One region of the Yersinia entomophaga genome, then DNA from elsewhere that is predicted to be linked to it. Evidence: predicted binding sites of a transcription regulator. Region 1 holds the regulator's gene; the other holds the start of a gene.

Region 1 (5,940 bases):
TATGGCATTGGGTTTACATCTAACGGCATGAAAATGCGTGGGAATTTGCGGAACAAAACCGCCGAGCTGATTGAAAAGGTTAAAACCTATTATGAAATCCAAAAATAAAATGCGTCACCTCCTGATTGCCAGCTCGCTTTTGGTCGCAAGCGTTCCGGCTCTGGCATTAACCGGCGATACCGATCAGCCAATTAATATTACGTCGGATAAACAAGCTCTGGACATGACCGGTAATACCGCCACTTTCACGGACAATGTGATCGTGAAGCAAGGTAGTATCGAAATTAAAGCCGATAAAATGGTTATTACTCGTCCCGGCGGCGATCAAAGTAAAACGGTGATCGAAGGTTTTGGTAATCCGGTGACTTTCTATCAAATGCAGGACAACGGGAAACCGGTAAAAGGCCACGGCCAGAAACTGCGTTATGAAGTGGCCAAAGAATTCGTTATTTTGACCGGTAATGCCTATCTGGAACAGCTGGATAGCAATATCAAAGGTGACAAAATCACCTACCTGGTGAAAGAGCAGCAAATGGAAGCCTTCAGTGATAAAGGCAAGCGAGTCACCACCGTGCTATTACCATCCCAGTTACAAGACAAAGGCCCAAACGCTAACGGCCAAAAGAAGAGTAAGTAAAAACTTATGGCAACATTAATCGCAGAAAAGCTGGCTAAGGCTTACAAAGGCCGTAAAGTGGTCGAAGACGTTAGCCTGAAAGTGAATTCCGGTGAGATCGTTGGCCTGCTGGGCCCAAACGGTGCCGGTAAAACCACCACTTTCTATATGGTTGTCGGTATCGTTCAACGGGACGCCGGGCGTATCGTGATTGATGAAGAAGATATCAGTCTGCTGCCGTTGCATGAACGCGCTCGTCGCGGGATTGGCTATCTGCCGCAGGAGGCCTCTATCTTCCGCCGCCTGAGCGTCTATAACAACCTGATGGCCGTGCTGGAAATTCGCAACGACTTGTCCGGCGAACAACGTAAAGAGCGTGCTGAAGAGCTGATGGAAGAATTTCATATCACCCATCTGCGCGACAGCCTAGGGCAATCTCTTTCCGGTGGTGAACGTCGCCGTGTGGAAATCGCCCGCGCGCTGGCAGCTAATCCAAAATTCATCCTGCTGGATGAGCCTTTTGCAGGCGTCGATCCTATTTCCGTGATTGATATCAAGAAGATTATCGAGCATCTGCGTGACAGTGGCCTTGGCGTACTGATTACCGACCATAACGTGCGGGAAACGCTGGACGTTTGTGAACGAGCCTATATCGTCAGCCAGGGGCACTTAATCGCCCACGGCACGCCGCAAGAAATTCTGGCGGATGAGCAGGTTAAGCGCGTCTATTTAGGCGAAGAATTCCGCCTTTGATGTTTGTTTTTTTGGTTCGTGATTCACTAAGGGAAATCGCCGTAATCCTATGAAGCAAGGTTTGCAACTCAGGTTCAGCCAACAGCTGGCCATGACCCCCCAACTCCAACAGGCTATCCGTTTGTTGCAGCTCTCTACGCTTGAGCTTCAGCAGGAGATTCAGTTGGCGCTGGAAAGCAACCCGCTGCTTGAGCAAACGGATGTCCACGAAGAAGTCGACGCCAAAGAGGTTGAGGAGCGGGACGATCTGGATACCCGCGAAGCCCTTGAACAAAAGGATATGCCGGAAGAACTGCCGTTAGACGCGACTTGGGATGAAATTTATACCGCCGGTACGCCTTCAGGTATGGGTAATGATTACAGCGACGATGAACTGCCGGTTTATCAGGGTGAAACGACCCAGTCTCTGCAAGATTACCTGATGTGGCAGGTGGAACTGACGCCGTTTTCCGATACCGATAGCGCCATCGCGACCTCCATCGTCGATGCGGTGGATAACACTGGCTATCTCACCGTGCCGCTGGAAGATATTCTGGAAAGCATGGGTGATGAAAGCCTGACGCTAGAAGAAGTGGAAGCGGTGCTAAAACGCATCCAGCATTTTGATCCTATTGGCGTAGCGGCGCGCAATCTACGGGAATGTCTGTTGGTTCAGCTCTCTCAGTATGCAAAAGAGACGCCTTATCTGAACGAAGCCAAGTTGATCGTCAGCGATTATCTGGATTTGTTAGGTAACCATGATTTCCGCACGATGATCCGCTTAAGTCGCTTAAAAGAAGATACACTTAAAGAAGCGATCGCGCTGATTCAGTCTTTGGATCCGCGCCCCGGCCAGTCGATCAATACCGGTGAGTCCGAGTATGTGATTCCTGACGTTCTCGTACGCAAAGAACGCAGCGGTTGGACGGTAGAACTGAACGCGGACAGCATTCCGCGCCTGAAAATCAATCAGCAGTATGCCGCCATGGGTGGCAGCGCGCGTAATGACAGCGACGGTCAGTTTATTCGCAGTAATCTGCAAGAGGCAAAATGGCTGATTAAAAGCCTGGAAAGCCGCAACGAAACGCTGCTTAAAGTAGCGCGTTGTATTGTCGAACAGCAGATTGAGTTCTTTGAAAACGGTGAAGAACATATGAAACCCATGGTACTGGCGGATATCGCGCAGGCCGTGGATATGCATGAATCGACGATTTCCCGCGTGACTACGCAGAAGTTCCTGCACAGCCCACGGGGTATTTTCGAGCTAAAGTATTTTTTCTCCAGCCATGTGAATACCGAAAGCGGAGGCGAAGCCTCTTCTACGGCGATCCGGGCATTGGTGAAGAAGTTGGTGGCGGCAGAAAACCCTGCCAAACCACTGAGCGACAGCAAGCTAACCACCCTGCTTTGCGAGCAAGGCATTATGGTGGCGCGGCGAACCGTTGCGAAATACCGAGAGTCGTTATCCATCCCGCCGTCCAATCAACGTAAACAGTTGGTTTGACCCGAACAGAGAAGGAAGACACTATGCAGCTCAACATTACCGGACATCACGTCGAGATAACCGAACCTTTACGCGAATTTGTTACCACGAAATTTGCCAAACTTGAGCAATACTTCGATCGTATTAATCAGGTCTATGTGGTTTTAAGCTTGGAGAAAGTGCAACAAATAGCGGAAGCGACAGTCCATGTGAATGGAGGAGAGTTGCATGCAACCTCGGAACACCAGGATATGTATGCGGCCATTGACGGTCTGATCGATAAATTAGCCCGTCAATTAAACAAACATAAAGATAAATTAAAGCAACATTAAGAACATGATGACCGCCAGACTTATATGCCATACAGATTTCAGGATACAGGAAGGCCGCAAACCAAAGAAACTCATAAACTTACATCACTAAGTGATTGGGTGAATGATAGCAGCCAACACCAAGTAGTTTGAAAAATAACGGATATATAGTCTAAAGGGAAAGGTTCTTCACTCACTGTAGCCAGTCGCGCTACATTACCTGAGTCGGCGACATGGATTGACCAGCCGCCGACATCAGGAGTGAAACAGCGCTTAAGTGAAAGATGAGATGACCAACGATTTAGCCATGCAATTAGACTCGGTATTAAATATCGAGTGCACCAAAAGCTCCGTTCACTGCTCGAGTAAAAAACGGGCACTGGAAATCATCAGCGAGCTTGCTGCCAAGCAGCTTAACTTGCCGTCACAGGTCGTTTTCGACGCTGTGCTAACCCGCGAACGTATGGGCAGTACCGGTATTGGTAATGGCATCGCCATTCCTCACGGCAAGTTAGAGGAAGACACGCTGCGTGCCGTCGGCGTTTTCATTCGTCTGGATCAACCTATCGCTTTTGATGCTATTGATAATCAGCCGGTTGACCTGTTATTTGCCTTGCTGGTTCCAGCCGATCAATGTAAAACCCACCTACATACTTTATCTTTAGTCGCTAAACGATTAGCAGATAAAACAGTGTGTCGACGTTTACGAGCGGCACAAAGTGATGATGAGCTGTATCAAATCATTACAGAAGTTCCGGCTGAAACTCAATGATAAAGCTAGCTTTTCTGCCGTAACGCTCTTATTTTACCAGTGATGGATTCCGGCCTGTAAGCCGGAATAAAAGTTTCTAATTGTGGCGCATAACGCCATTGAGATACCTAGGGGAGTTGCCACATGGTGCTGATGATTGTCAGCGGCCGTTCCGGTTCAGGGAAGTCTGTTGCCTTACGTGCCCTTGAAGATATGGGCTTTTATTGCGTCGACAACTTGCCCGTTGTGCTATTGCCACAGCTGGCGCAAACGCTCGCTGACCTGAACATCTCCGCTGCGGTAAGTATTGATGTCCGCAATATGCCGGAATCTCCGGAGGTATTCGAACATGCCATGGCTCAGTTGCCGGACACTTTCTCACCGCAGCTGCTGTTTTTGGATGCCGATCGCAATACCTTGATTCGCCGCTACAGCGATACTCGCCGCCTGCATCCTCTCTCCAATAAGAATCTGTCGTTGGAAAGCGCTATCGATGAAGAAAGCGCCCTGCTGGAGCCACTGCGCTCGCGCGCCGATCTGATTATCGATACCTCGGAAATGTCGGTGCATGAACTGGCCGAAATGCTACGTACTCGCCTACTCGGGAAACGTGAGCGTGAATTGACGATAGTATTTGAGTCATTCGGCTTCAAACACGGCTTACCTATTGATGCAGACTATGTTTTCGACGTTCGTTTCCTGCCTAACCCGCACTGGGATCCAAAACTGCGCCCGATGACCGGTTTGGATCGCCCCGTTGCCGCCTTCCTCGATCGCCATACGGAAGTGCACAATTTTATCTATCAAACCCGCAGCTATCTCGAGCAGTGGCTGCCGATGCTGGAAACCAATAACCGCAGCTATCTAACGGTCGCTATTGGCTGCACCGGTGGTAAACACCGTTCAGTTTATGTTGCTGAACAGCTTGCCGACTATTTCCGCTCCCGTGGCAAAAACGTTCAGTCTCGTCATCGTACGCTGGAAAAACGTAAATAATGACCGTCAAACAGACCGTTGAGATCAAAAACAAGCTGGGCATGCACGCCAGACCGGCGATGAAATTGTTCGAACTGGTGCAAAGTTTTGACGCAGAGGTCATGCTACGCAATGACAGCGGGACAGAAGCCGAAGCCAGCAGCGTGATTGCGCTGCTGATGCTGGATTCTGCCAAAGGCCGCCAGATTGAGGTGGAAGCCACCGGGCCAGACGAAGTGTCTGCGTTGGCCGCAGTGATCGAACTGTTTAATTCCGGCTTCGATGAAGATTGATATCGGCTATTTATGCGCGATATCAGCCTTTGGTTAAAAGAGTATTTGGCTCTTTGCTGGCGTCATCGGCTGGAGCCTTCGGTTTCACCGCCTGATTTTACTCACTTCTGAATGTTTTTTACTCTTCGAGATATCTTCGCCCTGATTAATTTATCCTCGGCCCTGGTCACTCTCTTCCTCCCGCTTAACCGCCGTCGCAAAACCGCTGCGTAATAAAACCCGCTGGGTAATCGTTTGCTAATTGCAAAAAATGCACGGTTTACCCCTTGCAGAGAACGCAGGCACGAGTATAATTCGCCACAATTTGCCGGGAGAATCCATGAAAAACAGCGAGCGTTTTGTTGAATATCATCAGATTGAAAATCGACAAAATCGTCTGCCAATTGGCGGTCAGCTGCCGTGGTTTCTGCCGTTGCCAAACCGATCTTATCAGGCCCCTCGTTGAGGGGCTTTTTTTTGCCCGCCAAACGGACGGCGATGTCGAATGCCAGGCAAATAGATTCACGATTTTATATTCACGCTGATTTTATATTTACTCTGATTTTACATTCACGCTAAAGACACACCAGGGGCAGCCCCATGCCACGGGCTAGCACAGAGGAGAGCGAAACATGGCCAATCCGTTGTATCAAAAACACATTATTTCAATTAACGATCTCAGCCGCGAAGAACTGGAACTGGTACTTCGCACCGCCGCCAGCCTGAAAAGCCATCCGCAGCCTGAATTGTTAAAGCATAAAGTGATCGCCAGCTGTTTCTTCGAAGCCTCCACGCGCACT
Region 2 (5,940 bases), 510 kb from region 1:
ACAGCTTGCCGCGATCCTGCAATTTGTACAGTGCGAACGCAACAGCTTTACCCTGACCGTTAGAGATCAGTACGCCGTTCTGACGTTGACCGATTTCGCCTGGACGCACATCATCGTAGTGACTGAATGTGGAGTACAGCAGACCAGTACCAGAAGTCATGGTCATGAATTCAGTACGGAAACCGATCAGGCCGCGGCTAGGGATGGAGTAATCCAAACGGATACGCCCCTTGCCATCTGGAACCATGTCTTTCACGTCGCCTTTACGCTCACCCATGGCTTGCATTACTGCGCCCTGGTGTTGCTCTTCGATATCCAGCGTTACGTTTTCGAATGGTTCTTGGTTACGACCGTCAATCATACGGTTGATAACTTTAGGACGAGATACAGCCAGCTCGAAACCTTCACGACGCATGTTCTCGATCAGAACCGACAGGTGAAGTTCACCACGGCCTGAAACGCGGAATGCATCAGCATCTTCAGTTTCTTCAACACGCAGCGCCACGTTGTGGATCAATTCTTTGTTCAGACGGTCAAGAATCTGACGTGATGTCACATACTTACCTTCTTTACCACAGAATGGAGAGGTGTTAACGCAGAAGTACATGGTTACGGTTGGTTCATCAACAGACAGTGCTGGCAATGCTTCAACAGCATTCACATCACAAATAGTGTCAGAGATGTTCAACTCGCCCAGGCCGGTAATCGCGATGATGTCACCGGCTTCTGCCAGATTGGTCTCGATACGCTCCAGGCCCATGTGGCCCAATACTTTACCGACTTTACCGTTGCGAGTTTTACCTTCGCTATCGATAATGGTCACTTGCTGGTTAGGCTTAACAACGCCACGTTTGATACGGCCGATACCGATAACACCAACGTAGTTGTTGTAGTCCAGCTGGGAGATTTGCATCTGCAGTGGACCGTCACGGTCAACTTTTGGCGCAGGTACATGATCAACGATAGCTTGGTACAGCGGGGTCATGTCTTCCGCCATATCGTTGTGGTCTTCACCAGCAATACCCATCAATGCAGATGCATAGATGATAGGGAAGTCCAGCTGCTCGTCAGTCGCATCCAGGTTTACGAACAGGTCGAATACCTGATCCACAACCCAGTCAGGACGCGCGCCCGGACGGTCAACTTTGTTGATAACCACGATTGGTTTCAGACCATGAGCAAAGGCTTTCTTGGTCACGAAACGGGTCTGCGGCATCGGGCCATCCATTGCGTCGACGACCAGCAGCACGGAGTCAACCATTGACATCACACGCTCAACCTCACCACCGAAATCGGCGTGTCCTGGGGTATCCACGATGTTGATGCGGTAGTCTTTCCAATTAATGGCAGTATTTTTTGCGAGGATGGTTATACCACGCTCTTTCTCCAAGTCATTGGAGTCCATTACACGTTCGGTTGCTTCAGTACGTTCGCCGAAAGTACCGGATTGTTGCAGCAACTTATCGACCAGGGTAGTTTTCCCATGGTCAACGTGCGCAATAATGGCGATGTTACGCAGATTCTCGATCACAGCTTTTTTGCCTCAGGCATTTAGAAATAGCGCGCTATTGTACACGTAATAAGCGAGGGACTAAACAAGATCACAACCATCTCTTATAAACAACCTGACATCGGTTAGATTGTGATCCTATTCACGGTGCAAAAATCGCCTTTCGGCGCACTCTTGCACCAATATGGTGCCCAATGGCGCATAGGAAGCACCAAAATAGTGCAATATAACTATCCTGGTGCATACTGAATATCAGCAGACCCCCATGATATGGCATAAATGGGTGGTTTGAAAAGTTGGCACAGTTTTCGCAATACTCTTTTTAAGCTAAAAAAGTCTTTTTCCAGACAAAAATGGCAGCTAGCCACAACCTCAGTACATAACGGTAATCGTTCCACGACGACGACTATGACAAATCCGGGAGATATAAGTATGTCCGCTGAACATGTTTTGACGATGATCCATGAGCACGAAGTGAAATTTATTGATTTACGTTTCACCGATACCAAAGGGAAAGAGCAGCATGTCACCATCCCGGCTCATCAAGTCAACGCTGACTTCTTTGAAGAAGGCAAAATGTTTGATGGCTCCTCGATTGGCGGCTGGAAAGGCATTAACGAATCCGACATGGTATTGATGCCGGATGCCAGCACCGCAGTAATGGACCCGTTCTTCGCTGATTCTACCCTGATTATCCGTTGTGACATTCTGGAACCAGGTACCATGCAGGGTTATGACCGCGATCCGCGCTCTATCTCTAAACGTGCTGAAGACTTCCTAAAATCTTCCGGTCTGGCTGACACCGTACTGTTCGGGCCAGAGCCAGAGTTCTTCCTGTTTGATGACGTGCGTTTTGGCAACGACATCTCTGGCGCTTACTATCATATCGATGATATCGAAGCGGCGTGGAACTCTGGTACCAAATACGAAGGCGGTAACAAAGCTCACCGTCCCGGCGTGAAAGGCGGCTACTTCCCGGTGCCACCGGTCGATTCCGCTCAGGATCTGCGTTCTACCATGTGCCTGACCATGGAGGAAATGGGTCTGGTGGTTGAAGCTCATCACCACGAAGTGGCAACCGCTGGTCAGAACGAAGTGGCAACCCGCTTCAATACCATGACCAAGAAAGCTGACGAAATCCAGATTTACAAATACGTGGTGCACAACGTGGCTCACGCATTTGGCAAAACCGCGACCTTTATGCCTAAACCACTGGTTGGCGATAACGGTTCTGGTATGCACTGCCATATGTCACTGGCGAAAAACGGGACTAACCTGTTTGCTGGCGACAAATACGGCGGCCTGTCTGAAATGGCGCTGTTCTACATCGGCGGTATCATCAAACACGCTAAAGCAATCAACGCCTTCGCTAACCCAACCACCAACTCTTACAAGCGTTTGGTTCCGGGCTATGAAGCTCCGGTTATGCTGGCCTACTCTGCCCGTAACCGTTCTGCGTCAATCCGTATTCCAGTGATTGCCAGCCCGAAAGGTCGTCGTATTGAAGTTCGCTTCCCAGATCCTGCGGCTAACCCGTATCTGGCGTTTGCTGCCCAGTTGATGGCTGGTTTGGACGGCATTATCAACAAAATTCATCCTGGCGATGCTATGGATAAAAATCTTTACGACCTGCCGCCAGAAGAAGCGAAAGAGATCCCAACCGTTGCCGGTTCTCTGGACGAAGCACTGGCTGCACTGGATGCAGACCGCGAGTTCCTGACCCGTGGTGGTGTATTCACTGATGATTCCATCGATGCTTATATTGCATTGAAACAGGAAGAAATGGATCGTGTGCGCATGACTCCACACCCAGTTGAGTTCGAACTGTATTACAGCGTCTAATTTTAAGTAGCCTTTTTTTGTTGCCGTGGAAACTTTTAGCCCATCTTCGGATGGGCTTTTTTCTCCACTTTATCTTTCTTTAATAGTAACCTGACTCGGCAATTACGCTGATTTTTCAGGATAAATGCACTGAACCGGTGTTGGAGTCTGCTATATGGCAACAGGCACGCTGCCCGATGCTGGGCAGATACTCAATTCTCTCATTAACAGCATTCTGCTGTTAGATGATGACCTGGCTATTCACTACGCCAATCCCGCAGCTCAACAACTGCTGGCGCAAAGCTCCCGTAAACTTTTTGGTACACCTCTGCCAGATTTATTAGGCTATTTTTCGCTCAACATTCCGCTAATGCGGGAAAGTCTGATCTCAGGGCAAGGTTTTACCGATAATGAAGTGACGCTGGTAGTCGATGGGCGAGCACATATTTTATCGCTGACGGCACAATCGCTACCCGAAGGTTTTATTCTGCTGGAAATGGCGCCGATGGATAATCAGCGCCGCCTCAGTCAGGAGCAACTCCAGCACGCTCAGCAGGTGGCAGCGCGAGATCTGGTACGAGGATTAGCCCACGAGATTAAAAACCCGCTCGGTGGCTTACGCGGCGCAGCACAGCTATTGGCGAAGGCTCTACCTGACCCATCGCTACTGGAATACACCAAAGTGATTATCGAACAAGCCGATCGTCTGCGTAATCTGGTGGATCGCCTGCTTGGCCCTCAACGTCCCGGTCAGCATATCAACCAAAGTATTCATCAGGTTGCTGAACGGGTTTGCCAGTTGGTATCACTGGAAAAACCGAATAATGTCACCCTGATTCGTGATTACGATCCCAGCCTGCCGGAATTGGCTCACGATCCGGATCAAATTGAACAGGTATTACTGAATATCACCCGCAACGCCTTACAGGCCTTGGGTGAAAAAGGCGGCAATATCACTCTGCGTACCCGCACGGCGTTTCAGATAACGCTTCACGGCGTTCGCTACCGTCTGGCCGCTCGAATTGATATAGAAGATAACGGCCCCGGTGTACCCGCGCAGCTTCAGGATACTCTGTTCTATCCTATGGTCAGCGGCCGCGAGGGAGGAACTGGCCTCGGCCTGTCCATAGCACGCAGCCTTATCGATCAGCATTCGGGTAAGATTGAATTTAACAGTTGGCCGGGACACACCGAATTTTCGGTTTACCTGCCTATTCGCCAGTGAGGTTTCCATGCAACGAGGGATAGTCTGGATCGTCGATGACGATAGCTCCATCCGCTGGGTGCTTGAACGCGCACTGACTGGAGCAGGTTTAAACTGTGTCAGTTTCGACAACGGCCATGCCGTGTTGGATGCATTGGCTACACAAACTCCGGATGTGTTGTTATCAGATATTCGTATGCCAGGAATGGACGGTTTAGCGCTGCTCAAGCAGATTAAACAGCGCCACCCGATGCTCCCGGTCATCATAATGACAGCGCATTCCGATTTGGATGCGGCGGTCAGCGCCTATCAACAAGGTGCTTTCGATTATCTGCCAAAACCTTTCGATATTGATGAGGCTGTCGCGCTGGTTGAACGCGCTATCAGCCATTATCAGGAGCAGCAACAACCGCCGCGCAGCCAACCTGCCAGTGGGCCGACGACTGATATTATCGGTGAGGCACCGGCAATGCAGGACGTATTCCGCATTATTGGCCGCCTTTCCCGCTCATCCATTAGCGTTTTGATTAATGGTGAGTCTGGAACCGGCAAGGAATTAGTCGCTCATGCTCTCCATCGCCATAGCCCACGGGCAAAAGCGCCGTTTATCGCCTTAAATATGGCGGCAATTCCGAAGGATTTGATTGAATCCGAGCTATTTGGTCACGAAAAAGGCGCTTTTACCGGCGCAAATCAGGTGCGTCAGGGACGATTTGAACAGGCCGACGGCGGCACCTTATTTCTGGATGAAATCGGCGATATGCCGATGGACGTACAAACTCGCCTACTGCGAGTGCTAGCTGACGGCCAGTTCTATCGGGTTGGCGGATATGCGCCAGTGAAAGTAGATGTGCGTATTATTGCAGCTACTCACCAAAATCTGGAGTTGCGGGTTCAGGAAGGGAAATTCCGCGATGATTTATTCCATCGCTTAAACGTGATTCGGGTTCATTTACCGCCGCTGCGAGAACGTCGGGAGGATATTCCTCGTCTGGCGCGCTATTTCTTACAAGTTGCAGCCAAAGAATTGGGCGTGGAAGCCAAAAATCTTCATCCGGATACAGAAACGGCCCTGACTCGTTTACCCTGGCCGGGTAACGTCCGTCAGTTGGAAAATACCTGTCGTTGGCTAACGGTGATGGCAGCTGGACAGGAAGTACTGATTCAGGATTTGCCGGGAGAGCTGTTTGAAACCGTCTCGCCAAATGCCGAAGACCAGAAACAGCAGGATAGCTGGGCCACACTACTGGCTCAATGGGCAGACAGAGCTTTGCGTTCTGGTCATCAAGATTTGTTATCGGAAGCACAGCCAGAAATGGAGCGCACTTTGCTCACCACCGCTTTGCGCCATACTCAAGGACATAAGCAAGAAGCCGCACGGTTACTGGGCTGGGGACGTAACACT

What was found. The regulator sigma-54, encoded in region 1, starts transcription at its own class of promoters, with help from an activator protein. The targets are predictions, from matches to a motif close to GTTGGCACANNTTTCGCTNT.
Region 2: glnA (glutamate--ammonia ligase) is a predicted target of sigma-54. The motif match lies at 1,806-1,825, and genes of this name have one in related genera.

What each region holds. Positions count from the first base shown of each region.
Region 1 is NZ_CP010029.1:2,303,135-2,309,074, forward strand. Features, by position in the region: gene lptC (LPS export ABC transporter periplasmic protein LptC) at 1-108, shown strand, start outside; gene lptA (lipopolysaccharide ABC transporter substrate-binding protein LptA) at 92-637, shown strand; gene lptB (LPS export ABC transporter ATP-binding protein) at 644-1,369, shown strand; gene rpoN (RNA polymerase factor sigma-54) at 1,419-2,852, shown strand; gene hpf (ribosome hibernation promoting factor) at 2,876-3,163, shown strand; gene ptsN (PTS IIA-like nitrogen regulatory protein PtsN) at 3,432-3,914, shown strand; gene rapZ (RNase adapter RapZ) at 4,038-4,889, shown strand; gene npr (PTS phosphocarrier protein NPr) at 4,889-5,161, shown strand; gene PL78_RS20895 (hypothetical protein) at 5,481-5,606, shown strand; gene pyrB (aspartate carbamoyltransferase) at 5,773-5,940, shown strand, end outside.
Region 2 is NZ_CP010029.1:1,793,871-1,799,810, forward strand. Features, by position in the region: gene typA (ribosome-dependent GTPase TypA) at 1-1,531, opposite strand, end outside; gene glnA (glutamate--ammonia ligase) at 1,943-3,352, shown strand; gene glnL (nitrogen regulation protein NR(II)) at 3,507-4,556, shown strand; gene glnG (nitrogen regulation protein NR(I)) at 4,564-5,940, shown strand, end outside.